DNA from 3 places in the Mesorhizobium sp. KR2-14 genome. Region 2 is predicted to be linked to each of the others. Evidence: predicted binding sites of a transcription regulator. Region 2 holds the regulator's gene; each other region holds the start of a gene.

Region 1 (4,719 bases), on a different contig from region 2:
GCAGATAAATCAGCCACAGCGCGCGGCGGCCAGCGATGCGGCCGGTGCGGTTTTCGTTGATGAGGCAAAGCAGGGTGAGCGCCACGGCAATCAGCGTCGAGAGCGTGGCGACCAGCAGCGTGGTGGCAAGCGGGCCCGCGATGCGCGGCGCAGCGGCGATCCAGCTTTTGAGGACAAAACTGTCGGGCAGCACATTGGGGAATTGCCACAGCCCGGCGACCGACCACAGCGCCAGCGTGGCCAGGCCGGCGAAAACGGCAAGCGCGGCGAGGAACATGCCGGCAAGGGCGGCGCGGCCTGCCCACGCATCGCGGCGAAAGCGCAAACTCCGCGCGCAGGCATGGTCGCGCAGCCCTGCGCCCAGCCGCTCGAGCCCGATCCAGACAAGGATGGCAGCGCCCGTCACGGCAAGCTGCAGCAGCGCGCCGGCGGAGGCAAAAAAACGCATCGACAGCTCGGGATCGTTCATCCAGCGCAAGAGCCGCACGGCGAAGGGCGCGGGCGTGGTGGGGCCGAGGATGATTGCGACATCGACCACCGAGCTGGAGAATGCAATGACCGCAAAGACCGCCAGCCTGATCTGCCGGTAGATCGGCGGCCAGACGCCATAGACAAAACCGGCGATGCGGCCATAGCCAAGCGATGCCGAAAGCCTGCGCGTGCGCAAAAGATCGACCTGCGGCAGGGCGGCCAGCGCGATTAGCAGCAAGAAGGGGATTTCCTTCACCACCAGTCCCGCCATCATCGACAGGCCGAGCAGATCGTTGACGATCAGCAGGTCGGGCGGTTGTTGCCAGCCGGTGAGGTCGGGTGAGACCAGTCGCGCGATCATGCCCGACGGCGCGATGAGGAAGGCCAGCCCGAAGGCCGCCGCTGCGTGGGGCACCGACAGGAGCGGCGAGACGAGATGCTGGATGCGCGAAAAGATTCTTGTGCCGGCAAAGGCGGCGATGAATAGCGCGACAGTGCCGAGAGATATGGCGGCGGTGACCAGCCCCGCCGCGAGGCTGAGCAGCACCGACGTGGCAAGGCCGGGCTGGGAGAGGAGTTTTGTCACATGCGCCAGCGTGAAGGCTTCGCCGCCCAGCACCGGCAGGTAGCCGAAGGCCGGCAGCAGCGTGCCGGCAAGCCCGGCAAGGATCGGGCCGGCCAGGAGCAGGATCGCCAGCGGCGGGCCGAGCCGGGCTAGCATGGCGATGAAGCTTCGCGTGGAAACGGAGGCGCTCTACGTTGCCCCCCTCTGCCCTGCCGGTTAGGGCCGTCGAATATGGAAGCAAATATGCACCTGGCCGGTGCGTTACCCCCACCCCTAACCCCTCCCCACAAGGGGGAGGGGGACGAATTCGTCGCCATCAGCGCTAAAACCGGGACGGTTGATATGGTTCGGCTGAGCAGCCAAGATCCCCCTCCCCCTTGTGGGGAGGGGTTAGGGGTGGGGGTCATTTCAAATGCAATCTCCCCGCCACAAAGAGAAAGATTGGCAGCCATGGGACGCCGTCCCTCCAGCAAGCGCTGTGACGCCGGAGAAACCACCTCGCCCGCTCCTAATCCCCCACCCCGTAACGCCGCTTCCATTCCGCCTCCAGCCGCACCATCCAGCTCGGGTGCGGCTCGTCGATGGCAGGGCCGAGCTGGTCCGGCTTCAGCGTGGCGACGCCAAGATCGAGCGCCTCGAAACGGGCGCGGTCGGCGGCGTCGAGCTTGGCCATCGAAAGCACCGTCGGGTCGCCCCACACTTTCGGGTCCTGCTTGCGGGCCTGCGCTTCGGGCGAGAGCAAAAAGTCGGCCACCACCAGCGCGCCGGCCTTGGCCGAGGCGTTGAAGGGAATGGCGACGAAATGGGTGTTGGCCAGCGTGCCGGCCGGGAAGGTGAAGGAGCGCACCGTGCCGGGCAGTTCGCCATTGGCGATGGCGCTGGAAGCTTCTGAGGGATTTAAGGCGAAGACGATGTCGAGCTCGCCATCGGCCAGAAGCTGCTTCATCGCCGGATAGTTTTGTGGGAATGCGCGCCCCGAGCGCCACAGAGCCGGCTTGAGCTCATCGAGATAGGCGAACAGCGGCGCCGTGACCTCAGCGAACGTCGCCTCGTCGACCGGCTTCTGCAGCACCGAGCGATCGGCCACCAGCTCGGACAACACCTGCTTGAGGAAGCTCAGGCCCATGAAATCCGGCGGCTGCGGATAGGAGAAGCGGCCGGGATGCGCCCTCGCCCAGGCGAGCAGTTCCCTGGCCGATTTCGGCAGGCCGGCAGGGTCGGTGCGGGCGGTGTCATAGAAGAACACCAGCTTGGCCATGCCCCACGGGCTTTCCAGCCCCTCCACGGGGACCGTGAAGTCGGTGCGGATGGTGGACTTGTTCTCGACGTCGACATAGTTCCAGTTGGGCAGCTTTTCTGCCCAGCCGGGCGACATCAAAAGGCCCTGCCGCTTCATCGAGGCAAAATTCTCGCCGTTGATCCAGATGAGGTCGACGGTGCCGCTCTCGTTGCGGCCGGCCGCCTTCTCGGCCACCACCTTGGCAACCGCATTGGCGGTGTCGTCGAGCTTCACATGGACGAGCTTGACGCCATAGCGCTTCTGCAGCTCGGCGCCCGCCCATTCGAGATAGGAGTTGATGTTTTCGGCGCCGCCCCAGGCGTTGAAATAGACCGTCTCGCCCTTGGCCTGCGCCAAAACCTCGTCCCACTTCGCCGGATCGGGATTGCCGGCCAATGCCTGAAGCGTCAGTGCGAAAAGCGCGGCGGCAGCGGCAAGCAGTCGTTTCATCGAGATTCCCCTGTCCACGCGGCATTTCCGCAGGCGATTGAGCATCCTGACCAAATAGCGGTCAATGCGGCCGGGCTGTCCGGCGGATGACTTGCGGCGAGTTGTCTGGTATCTCCGACAAATATCAACCGTGCTTTCGTCAATCCGTCATGCAAATCGCCTAAGGCATCGCCGCAGGCGAGGATAACACCGATGCGTTATGCAATCTATTTCACACCGGGCCCCGACGATGCGCTAACTCGCATCGCAGCGAACTGGCTTGGCCGCGACCCCTTTACCGGCGCCGCCCATGAGGCCCCGGCCAACGGCCGTCTGTCGGCGACGGAGGTGGCGTTTCACACCGCGGCGCCGCGCCGCTACGGCTTCCATGCCACGCTGAAGGCGCCGTTTCGGCTGGCCGACGGCGAGAGCGAAGCCACGCTGGACGAGGCGCTGGCCGACTATGCCGCCACGCTGGAGCCGGTGGTGCTGCCGCGCCTGGTGGTGGGGCAGCTGGACGGCTTCTTCGCGCTGGTGCCGGGCGAGGCTTCGCCCGCGCTCAACCGATTCGCCGGCGACATCGTCTCGGCCTTCGAGCCCTTTCGCGCGCCGCTGACCGACGCTGAAATCGAGCGCCGCAACCCGGACGCCCTGAGCCAGGCGGAATTCCGCAACCTGTGCCAGTGGGGCTACCCCTACGTCTTCGACAGCTTCCGCTTCCACATGACGCTGACCGGCCGCGTCGGCGCCGAGGAAGCCCCCCGGCTGCGCGCTACCATCGACGAGATGTTCGCCGCGGAGCTCGAGCTCCCCTTCGCCGTGGACAGGCTGGCCCTGTTCGTGGAGCGCGAGCCCGGCGCCCCCTTCATCGTGCATTCCCACTACGCGCTCGGCCGCCACACCGAAAGAAAGACCGCCTGACATGACGACCGAAACGACACTCACCAATGCCCGCATCGTGCTTGCCGACGAGATCGTCGACGGCTCGGTGCTGATCCGCGATGGCAAGATTGCCGATGTTTCCAGCGGCGCGACCCGCGCGGGCGAGGACCTGGAGGGCGACTTCCTGATCCCCGGCCTGGTGGAACTGCACACCGACCACCTCGAAGGGCACTATTCGCCGCGGCCCAAGGTGCGCTGGAACCCGATCGCCGCGGTGCTGGCGCATGACGCGCAGGTGGCCACCTCCGGCATCACCACCGTGTTCGACGCGCTGCGGGTCGGGGATATCGACGCGGGAATGACCGTCGCCGACATGCGAAAGCTGGCCGACGCCATCGAGGACAGCTTGCGCAACGACCGCCTGCGCGCCGACCACTTCATCCACCTGCGCTGCGAGGTTTCGGCGCCAGACTGCCGCGAGAGCTTCGAGCTTCTCGCGGGCGATGAGCGGGTGAAGCTCGCCTCGCTGATGGACCATGCGCCGGGCCAGCGCCAGTTCGCCAGCCTCGAAGCCTATGCCGTCTACTACATGGGCAAGATGAAGATGTCGCAAGAGCAGTTCCAGGCCTATTGCGAAAAGCGCATGGCGCAGTCGGCCGAGAACGCCGCGCCCAACCGCGCCGCGATCGCCGCCGCCTGCCACGAGCGCGGCATCGTTCTGGCCAGCCACGACGACGCCACCTCTGCGCATGTCGAAGAGGCCATTGCCCAGGGCATCCGCGTGGCCGAGTTCCCGACCACGATGGAGGCAGCGCGCGCTTCCAAGCAAGCGGGCTTGGGCGTGCTGATGGGCGCGCCCAACGTGGTGCGCGGCGGCTCGCATTCGGGCAATATCTCGGCGCGCGAACTGGCCGAGAACGGCCTGCTCGACATCCTGTCGTCCGACTACATCCCGTTCAGCCTGATCCAGTCGGCCTTCTTCCTCGGCGAAGCGGTGGACGCCATCTCGCTGCCGCAGGCCGTGGCCATGGTGTCGAAGACCCCGGCCGAGGCCGTTGGCCTGACCGACCGCGGCGCGATCGAGGCCGGCCGC
Region 2 (4,719 bases):
AGCCGGCTGACCGACCTGATCGAGGTCAACATCAACAACCTGGCCGCGGTGCCGTCGATCGTGTTCGGCCTGCTGGGCCTGTCGGTGTTCATCAACTTCCTCGGCCTGCCGCGCTCGGCGGCGTTGGTCGGCGGACTGGTGCTGACGCTGATGACGCTGCCCACCATCATCATCGCGACCCGCGCCGCCCTTGCCGCCGTGCCGCCCTCGATCCGCTCGGCCGCCCTTGGGCTGGGCGCCTCCAAGATGCAGATGGTGTTCCAGCACATATTGCCGCTGGCAACCCCCGGTATCCTCACCGGCACCATCATAGGCCTGGCGCGCGCGCTGGGCGAGACGGCGCCGCTGCTGCTGATCGGCATGGTCGCTTTCGTGGCCGACTATCCGGCCACGCCGCTGGAGCCTGCCACGGCGCTGCCGGTGCAGATCTATATGTGGGCCAACGAGGCCGAGCGCGCCTTCGTGGAGCGCATGTCGGGCGCCATCATCATCCTGCTCGTGTTCCTGATGGCGATGAACATCACGGCCATCGTGCTGCGACGGCGTTTCGAGCGGCGCTGGTAGGCGAAGGATGCTTTAGTATGAACATCATGACGGAAGTGGCACTCGAGAACGCGGTGAACGACAAGATGAACGGTACGCCCAAGGAAATCATCAAGATGCGCGGCCGCAAGGTGTGCGTGTTCTATGGCGACAAGCAGGCGTTGTTCGACGTCGACCTCGACGTGCGCGAAAACCAGGTGACGGCGCTGATCGGCCCTTCGGGCTGCGGCAAGTCGACCTTCCTGCGCTGCCTGAACCGCATGAACGACACCATCGACGGCGCCCGCGTGACCGGCCAGATCACGCTGGACGAACAGGACATCTACGACAAGAGCATCGACGTGGTGGAGCTGCGCGCCCGCGTGGGCATGGTGTTCCAGAAGCCGAACCCGTTTCCGAAGTCGATCTACGAGAACGTGGCCTATGGCCCGCGCATCCACGGCCTCGCCCGCAAGAAGGCCGACCTGGATGCCATCGTCGAGACCAGCCTGAAGAAGGCCGGCCTGTTCAACGAGGTGAAGGACCGCCTGAACGAGCCGGGCACCGGGCTTTCCGGCGGCCAGCAGCAGCGCCTGTGCATCGCCCGCGCCATCGCCGTTTCGCCAGAGGTGATCCTGATGGACGAGCCATGCTCGGCGCTCGATCCGATCGCCACCGCACGCGTGGAAGAGCTGATCGACGAGCTGCGCCAGAACTACACCATCGTCATCGTCACCCACTCCATGCAGCAGGCGGCGCGCGTTTCGCAGCGCACGGCCATGTTCCATCTGGGCCAGCTGGTCGAGGAGGGCGACACCGACAAGATGTTCACCAACCCCGACGACAAGCGCACGCAGGACTACATTACCGGCCGGTTTGGCTGACTCGCGGTTGATCCGCACGCCGGACAAAGGATTGCAAAGACATGATCATGGGCAAACACACCGTCACGTCCTTTGACGAGGAACTGGGGCACATCGACCGGCTGCTGCGCGACATGGGCGATCTGGCCGGCGCCATGGTCTGTGGCGCCATCCGGGCGCTGGTCAATTCCGACAATGCGCTTGCCCAGCGGGTGATTTCCGACGACGCGGTGATGGACGCGCGCCAGCGCGAGCTGGACGACCGCGCCATCACGCTGATCGCCAAGCGGCAGCCCATGGCGCAGGACCTGCGCGCCGTGGTGGGCGCGATCCGCATGGCCGGCGACCTGGAGCGGATCGGCGACCTTGCCAAGAACATCGCCAAGCGCGTCGGCGCCGTGGGTGAGAGCGCCACGCCGCGCAGCCTCGCCCACTCCATCGAGACGATGTCGGACATGGTGCTGGAGCAGATCAACGGCGTGGTCGACAGATATGTGACCCGCCAGCCCGAAGGCCTGAAGGCGCTGCGCGCGGCGGACGAGAACATCGACGTGAAGTACACCTCCGTGTTCCGCGAGCTGCTGACCTACATGATGGAGGATCCGCGCAACATCACCGCCTGCACGCATCTTCTGTTCTGCGCCAAGAACCTCGAGCGCATCGGCGACCATGTCACCAACATCGCCGAGAACGCCTACTATGTGATGACTGGCCAGCAGTTGCCGCCCAACCGGCCGAAGTTCGACGAGACCTCGCTTTCGGCGCCGGAATCGACGACCTGAGCGGGAGACCGGAAAAGTGATGATCGCCCCGAAAATCATGGTAGTGGAGGACGAGGAGCCGCTGGGCGTCCTGCTCCGCTACAATCTGGAATCGGAAGGCTATCAGGTCGAGGTCGTGCCACGTGGCGACGAGGCGGAAATCCGCCTGCAGGAGAATGTGCCCGACCTTCTGGTGCTGGACTGGATGCTGCCGGCGGTCTCCGGCATCGAACTGTGCCGCCGCCTGAGGATGCGCCCCGAGACCGAGCGCCTGCCCATCATCATGCTGACGGCGCGCGGCGAGGAGAGCGACCGCGTGCGCGGCCTTTCCACCGGCGCCGACGACTATCTGGTCAAGCCGTTCTCGACGCCGGAATTCATGGCGCGGGTGAAGGCGCTGCTGCGCCGCGCCAAGCCCGAGGTTCTGTCCAGCGTGCTGAAGGTGGGCGACATCATGCTCGACCGCGAGGCGCACCGCGTCTATCGCGGCAAGAGCGAGATCAAGCTCGGGCCCACCGAATTCCGCCTGCTGGAATTCATGATGCGCCACCCCGGCCGCGTCTTCTCGCGCGGGCAGCTGCTCGACAATGTCTGGGGCGAGACGATCTATATCGACGAGCGCACGGTGGACGTGCATGTGGGCCGCCTGCGCAAGGCGATCAATCCCGGCAACCTGCCGGATGTGATCCGCACCATCCGAGGCTCGGGCTACGCCATCCGCGAGGACTGAGCCCGGCCCGGCCGCCGCTCAAGCCGCGCCCGCGGCGCTTAGCGGCGCAGGGCCCGGCGCGAAGATTTCGCGGTCAAGGAAGGTGAGGGCGGTCATTGTGCAGCCTTCGCGGATCAGCGGCCGTTCGTTCGGCAAGGTGTCGAAGGAGATCGCCTTGTTGTGCTGGCCGCCCGCGGTCTTGTCGATAGCTGAGCGCAGCGCCGGCTCGATGAGGTCGAAGGCGGTCGCGCCGATGCCGACCAGCGCGACGGGTGCGGGGTCGATCAGCGCAAACAGGCTGCCGAGGCCGAAGCCGATGGCTTCGCCGGCGATGCGGAAGGCCTCGCGCTCCGGGCCGTCGGCCGCCCGCGCCCTGTCGGCCATGGCGCGTATCTCTTCGTCCGAAATGTCTGCCAGCGGCGCCTGGTCCTCGCTTTGGCCCCGCGCATTGCGCCAGATGGCGTAGTTGCCGGCATAGGCTTCCACGCAGCCGCGCCGGCCGCAGCGGCACAGCGCCCCGTCGGGCCGGTGGATCATGTGGCCGAACTCGCAGCCCGACGATTGCGTGCCGGTGAACAGCTCCCCCTTCAGCACCATGCCCATGCCGATGCCGTGCGAGAGCAGGATGGCGATGAAGTCGTTGCGGTAGCGCTCGGGCTTTCGCCAGCGCAGCGCCACCGCGATCATGTTGCAGTCGTTCTCCACGGTGGCGGGGATGCCGGTGGCGGCTTCGATCCGGTCGGCGAATTCGAGATGCGCGTGCGGCGTGATCGGCGACCACAGCATCATGCGCGAGCCGGCATCGGTGATGCCCTGCACGGCCATGCCGATGCGCAGCACGCGATGGCCTACGGCCCGGCGGGCCTCGACCTGCCGGCGCACCATGGCGACGCAGTCGCCGAGCAGCGCTTCGCGCCCGGTGGCCAGCGTCTCCAGCCGGCGCTCTTCCGATGCGACCACCTGCCCGGCGTAGTCGACCACGGCGACCGACAGGAAATTGAGCGACAGCACCACGGTGATGACTTCGGCAGCTTCCGGGGCGAGGCCGAGCGCTACCTGCGGGCGGCCGCGCTTCGAGCTTGCGGCTTCAGCCGCCTTTTCGGCGAGGATGCCTTCGGCGATGAGGTCGGCGGAAATGGCCGAGATGGTGGAATGGCTGAGGCCCGTGGTCCCCGCGATCTCGGTGCGGGACGGCTGGCCCGCGCGCCGCACGGCCGCGATGACCATGGCGCGGTTGCGCTTGCGCAGATCGTCGTGACGGATCGCCACCGGCATTTCGGCATTTCCTCCCGGAGCCTTGTTGCGCTGCGCAGATTCCAGTTCGCGTGCGCCGCGTCAACCTTCGGCGGGATGTTGACAGAACTTCAGGGTTACGACACTATTTTTTCGAGGTTCGAAATAATAGCCTCGACAAGGGCCCCAGGCCATCGTCATCGCGCCCTGGAGGGGGCGCAGGGAGGAAATCATGAAGATGTTTGCAACCGCCTTGCTGGCGGGTGTCGCGCTGTCGGTGTCGCTGGCAGGCGTGGCGCAGGCGAAGGACAAGATCATCGGCGTTTCCTGGTCGAACTTCCAGGAGGAGCGCTGGAAGACCGACGAAGCGGCGATCAAGGCCGCGCTCGAAGCTTCGGGCGACAAATACATTTCCGCCGACGCCCAGTCCTCGGCGGCCAAGCAGCTGACCGACGTGGAAAGCCTGATCTCGCAGGGCGCCAACGCGTTGATCATCCTGGCGCAGGACGCCAGCGCCATCGGGCCGGCGGTCGAGAAGGCCGTGGCCGAGGGCATTCCGGTGGTGGGCTACGACCGCCTGATCGAGAACAAGGATGCCTTCTACCTGACCTTCGACAACAAGGAAGTAGGC
Region 3 (4,719 bases), on a different contig from region 2:
AGCGATCCGGGCCTCAATGGCCGAAATTTCGACGTCATCACGAGCAACAACGTCCGCGTCGGTCACGCCAAACTGTTCGATGATCTTGGTGTGAAGTGGAAGGGTTGTGTCGAGGCGAGAGCAGTCAAGTTCAAATCCAACAACACGATCGATCTCTCGGCGTCGCCGGGTTTGGACGACACCGCTCCGGACCAACTGAGGCCGGAAACACTGTTTGTCCCATATTTCGCGCCCGACGAGCACGGCGATCCTTACAAGGCGCGAAATGAGGACCTTTCCAATTATAACAACTCATATTTGAAGGATCTTGCTTCAGGCACGGGCAAGACGGACGCTGAAAAGCACAGGTCCATCCAAATGAATCTGTCGAAATACACGCTGACCAACAAGAGCACCGCCATCATCAACGAGGTCGCTCCGCTCACCAGTGGTCCGAACTATGCGTGCCCGACTCCTATCATGCCGCTGACATCTGACCTGGACAAGCTGAAGGCCGAGGTCAGCAAGATGACTTATTGGAACGGCTCCGGCACCAATGTGTCGGAGGGGCTGGTCTGGGGATATCGTGTTCTTTCTCCCGGCGAGCCCTACGCGCAGGGCGATGACTTCAACTCCGATGGTACCTCGAAGGCGGTCGTTGTTTTTACCGACGGCGAAAACAACGTGTTCGGCCAGAAAACTGCACTGATCAACAAGTCCGACTACGGCTCCTACAACTATCTCGACCAGGGCCGCATGGGGTCGACCGACCGAAACCAGGCGCTGAAGAACGTCAACACAATGACGCAGACAGTGTGCACGACGTTGAAGGCGAAAGGCGTCAGGGTGTTTACCGTCGTTCTCGGTGCCGACACCGCCGCCAACCGCGAACTCTACAGCAATTGTGCCTCGGCACCCACGGACTATTATCCGACCAAGGACCAGGCGCAGCTGAAGGCTGCGTTCCGCAACATTGCGTTTGCGATTTCGCAGCTTTACGTGACGAACTGACCTTACCACTGCGTTGAAACGCGCGCCCTTTCGGGTCGCGCGTTTCAAGGCTCATCGAGACGCCGGAGGGGGAGCCGATAGTTAGGTTGAGCCCGGTGCCTCCGAGGCCACTTCCGGGAACAGGTTCTTGGCGGCGTAGCGGCTGCCGAAGATGATGTCGTACTGCAGCAGCTGGAAATCCCGGATTTCCGGCGCGATGGACTTGGCGCGCAACCATTCGGGCGTCGCATCGCCATCGACGCTTACCAGCATGTTGCGGTCGATCACGCCGAACTGCTTTCGTATCTCGCCCAGAAAGCCGGTGTAGAAGGGGTGGCCGATACCGGCTGTCTCCAGCACGTGCAGCGGCAGGAAGGCCGGGCTGATCGAGCCGAGGTCTTTCGCTGGGCCGGTGCGGTTCGACCACACCACCAGCGGCGTCTCGTGCTGGACGCTCATTTCTTCCAAAGGCGCCAGGCGCTTGGCGACATTGCCTTGCATGAAGCCGGTCTCGACATAGACCGGCCCGAGCGGCGGCAGATGGTCGCCGAACATGGCAATGATGGTGTGGCGGTCGCGCTTCCCTGCCCATTCGAGCAGCCGGGCCAGAGCCCGATCGCCGTCGGCGGCGCCTTCGCTAAAGCTCAGAATGCTGTCCAGGCTTTTCTTGCTCACGTCGCCAGAGACCGTATGGCTTGGGTCCGAGTAGCGACCGGCCGCATAGGGGCCGTGGTTCTGCAACGTCACGGAGAAGAAGAAGAACGGCTTTTCGGCGGCATCCGCCTGGCGGATCATTTCCTCGATCAGCGCCGCGTCGGAAGCGAGAGGTCCGCGGCTCTCGAGCGTCGGCAGGTTTTCCTGCGACATGAAATGCTCGAAGCCGAAGGCCTGGTAGACCGGGGTGCGGTTCCAGAACCAGCCGGCGAAAGGATGGAAGGCACGGGTGTCGTAGCCCTCGGAGCGCAGGAAGCTGGCCAGCGAGGGAATGGGACGGCGCACATATTGCTGGTAGGGGATGCTGCCATAGGGCAGGAAGGCGTTCGAAAAGCCGGTCAGCGCCTCGAATTCGACATTGGCGGTCATGCCGCCGAATTCGGGCGAGAAGACATGGCCGGATTGCAGGGCCCGCGTGGTGGCAATCGGGTCGGGGCTGATGACGATGCCGGGCAGCCGCGTCGGATCCCAGAACGACTCGTTCATGACGATGATGATGTCCGCCGGTTCGTTCGGCAGGACAGTCGCCGCGGCTGCCGGGCTGGCGATTGCCTCGACGGCCTGCGCCGAATAGCCCGCCGGTGCCGAAACCTTTGCCATCGGCAAGTTGAGGGCGAAGGCGATCGCAAAGCCGTTGCTGTTGTAGTTCTCCTTCTGGTCCCACATCATGGGGATGATCTGCAGCCGGTCACGCGCCCAGGAAAAGGTCGCGTAGTCCATTATCGAGCCGAAGAAGACCAGCGCCGGCAGTGCCACCCCCAGTCGCGCGGCGCGGCCATGGAATGAAAGCACCGGCGCCCGGCGGTGCCAGTACTTCCAGCAGGCCACCAGCAGCAAGAAGGCCGCGAGGCCGCCAGCCGCCAAGCCAACCGCCATCAGCGGCCGGTCCCGCGCCAGCAAAGGCATCAGTTCCATGATCTGACGGGCATAGAGAAAGTCGGTCGGATAAAGCGGGTCGCCGAGATAGAAGGACTTTTGGTGCGCGAGGAAGGCGAGGAGCAGGGCCAGCGGCGCAACGAGCAGCAAGGCGTGATGCGCGCGGCCGAGCAGGGCGTCGAGCAAGATAAGCAGCAGCGCAAAGAGGCCGACCGTCGTCCAGCTAGGTCGGAACGGCTGGCGGAAGAAGTCGAGCGTCTGCGAGAACGAACCCCGCACTATCAGCTCGACACAGAACACCAGCAAGGCCGAGATCACAAGCGTCAGCAGCAGCGTGCCGGCAAAGCGAATCGCGCCGGCCTTGTGCCCGCGCAGCATGCGCTTCTCGTCATATTCCGAGGCAGACCGTGCCGCTGCAAACTGGTTTGCCAACTCCAAAACCTCACCCGATGCAAGAATGTGTCATCTCACTGTCATCTAATTGTCACAAAAGCTAGACAGCCGTTGGGATCTGGCGAGTTCAAATCTCCATTACAGCGTAGTGACCCAAGCGTGTGCGAGGCGTCCGCTCTGCTCGTGCCGGGTAGGCGATGGCCGCGACGTGCAGCGGTTTTCGTCCTCTCGCGAGGCGCTTTTGCTCGGGCAGATACTGCGCGCGGCCTTGACTTTCCGGCCTTCCTTGCGCCACACGGCCATCGAGTGAAACTAATTCCGGGAGCCTGTCATGGCCGTCGCATTCACCTTTCCGGGGCAGGGCAGCCAGGCCGTGGGCATGGGCAAAGACCTTGCGGATGCCTTCCCCGAGGCCCGCGCGGTGTTCGAGGAAGTCGACGAGGCGCTGGGCCAGAAGCTCTCGCAGATCATGTGGGAAGGCCCCGAGGAAACCCTGACCTTGACCGCCAACGCCCAGCCGGCGCTGATGGCGGTGTCGCTTGCGGCGCTGCGCGCCATGGAAGCGCGCGGTTTCTCGCTGAAGGACAAGGTCGCCTATGTCGCCGGCCATTCGCTGGGCGAATATTCGGCGCTCGCGGCAGCCGGCATGTTCTCCATCGCAGATACGGCGCGGCTGCTGCGCATTCGCGGCAATGCCATGCAGGCTGCGGTTCCGGTGGGCGAGGGCGCCATGGCTGCCATCATCGGGCTGGAGCAGGCCGATGTGGAAGCTGCCTGCGCCGAGGCGGCCAAGGGCTCGGTCTGCCAGATCGCAAATGACAATGGCGGTGGTCAGTTGGTGATTTCCGGTGCCAAGGCGGCCGTCGAGCTCGCCGCAAAGCTCTGCACCGAAAAGGGCGCCAAGCGCGCGCTGATGCTGTCGGTGTCGGCACCCTTCCACTCCGCCCTGATGGGCCCGGCGGCCGATGCCATGCGCGAGGCGCTGGCGGGCGTAGCCAAGCCGGCGCCGGTGGTGCCGGTGGTGGCCAATGTCGTCGCCCAGCCGCTGAGCGACCCGGACGAGATCGTCGCCCGCCTGGTCGAGCAGGTCACCGGCCGCGTGCGCTGGCGCGAGACGGTTGAATGGTTCGGCGCCAATGGCGTGAAGACGCTATATGAAGTGGGCTCGGGCAAGGTGCTCTCGGGTCTTGCCCGGCGCATCGACAAGGAAATCGCCACCAGCGCGATCAATACGCCAGCCGACGTCGAAGCGGCGGTTGCGGCGCTGGCCTGAACAATCGAGAACCAATGACCCCACCCGTGTGAAGGGTGCGCTCTTGAGATGGAGTCAAAAATGTTCGATCTGACCGGCCGCAAGGCACTCGTTACCGGAGCCACCGGCGGCATTGGCGAGGCGATTGCCCGCGCGCTGCACGCGCAGGGCGCCACCGTGGGCCTGCACGGCACCCGCGCCGAGAAGCTGGAGGCGCTGGCCGCCGAGCTTGGCGAGCGCGTGAAGGTGTTTCCGGCCAATCTGTCTGACCGCGACGAGGTGAAGGCGCTGGGCCAGAAGGTCGAAGCCGAACTCGAAGGCGTCGACATCCTGGTCAACAATGCGGGCATCACCAAGGACGGCCTGTTCGTGCGCATGTCCGACGCCGATTGGGATGCTGTCCTGGAGGTCAACCTGACGGCCGTATTCCGCCTGACGCGCGAGCTGACCCACCCGATGATGCGCCGCCGCAATGGCCGCATCATCAACATCAGCTCGGTTGTGGGCGTCACCGG

The links. Region 2 encodes PhoB, which activates phosphate uptake and scavenging genes when phosphate is short. Its sites were predicted from a motif close to TGTCATNNANCTGTCAT; they were not measured.
Region 1: ABLE86_RS10210 (DUF1045 domain-containing protein) is a predicted target of PhoB. The motif match lies at 2,900-2,916, and genes of this name have one in related genera.
Region 3: ABLE86_RS08030 (LTA synthase family protein) is a predicted target of PhoB. The motif match lies at 3,020-3,036, and genes of this name have one in related genera.

Annotation. Positions count from the first base shown of each region.
Region 1 is NZ_JBDZDR010000003.1:253,314-258,032, reverse strand. It holds gene ABLE86_RS10220 (ABC transporter permease) at 1-1,192, opposite strand, end outside; gene ABLE86_RS10215 (ABC transporter substrate-binding protein) at 1,545-2,765, opposite strand; gene ABLE86_RS10210 (DUF1045 domain-containing protein) at 2,958-3,665, shown strand; gene ABLE86_RS10205 (alpha-D-ribose 1-methylphosphonate 5-triphosphate diphosphatase) at 3,667-4,719, shown strand, end outside.
Region 2 is NZ_JBDZDR010000007.1:104,189-108,907, forward strand. It holds gene pstA (phosphate ABC transporter permease PstA) at 1-564, shown strand, start outside; gene pstB (phosphate ABC transporter ATP-binding protein PstB) at 582-1,406, shown strand; gene phoU (phosphate signaling complex protein PhoU) at 1,454-2,167, shown strand; gene phoB (phosphate regulon transcriptional regulator PhoB) at 2,187-2,876, shown strand; gene ABLE86_RS17685 (ROK family protein) at 2,895-4,130, opposite strand; gene xylF (D-xylose ABC transporter substrate-binding protein) at 4,321-4,719, shown strand, end outside.
Region 3 is NZ_JBDZDR010000002.1:729,313-734,031, forward strand. It holds gene ABLE86_RS08025 (pilus assembly protein) at 1-990, shown strand, start outside; gene ABLE86_RS08030 (LTA synthase family protein) at 1,072-2,937, opposite strand; gene fabD (ACP S-malonyltransferase) at 3,284-4,225, shown strand; gene fabG (3-oxoacyl-[acyl-carrier-protein] reductase) at 4,286-4,719, shown strand, end outside.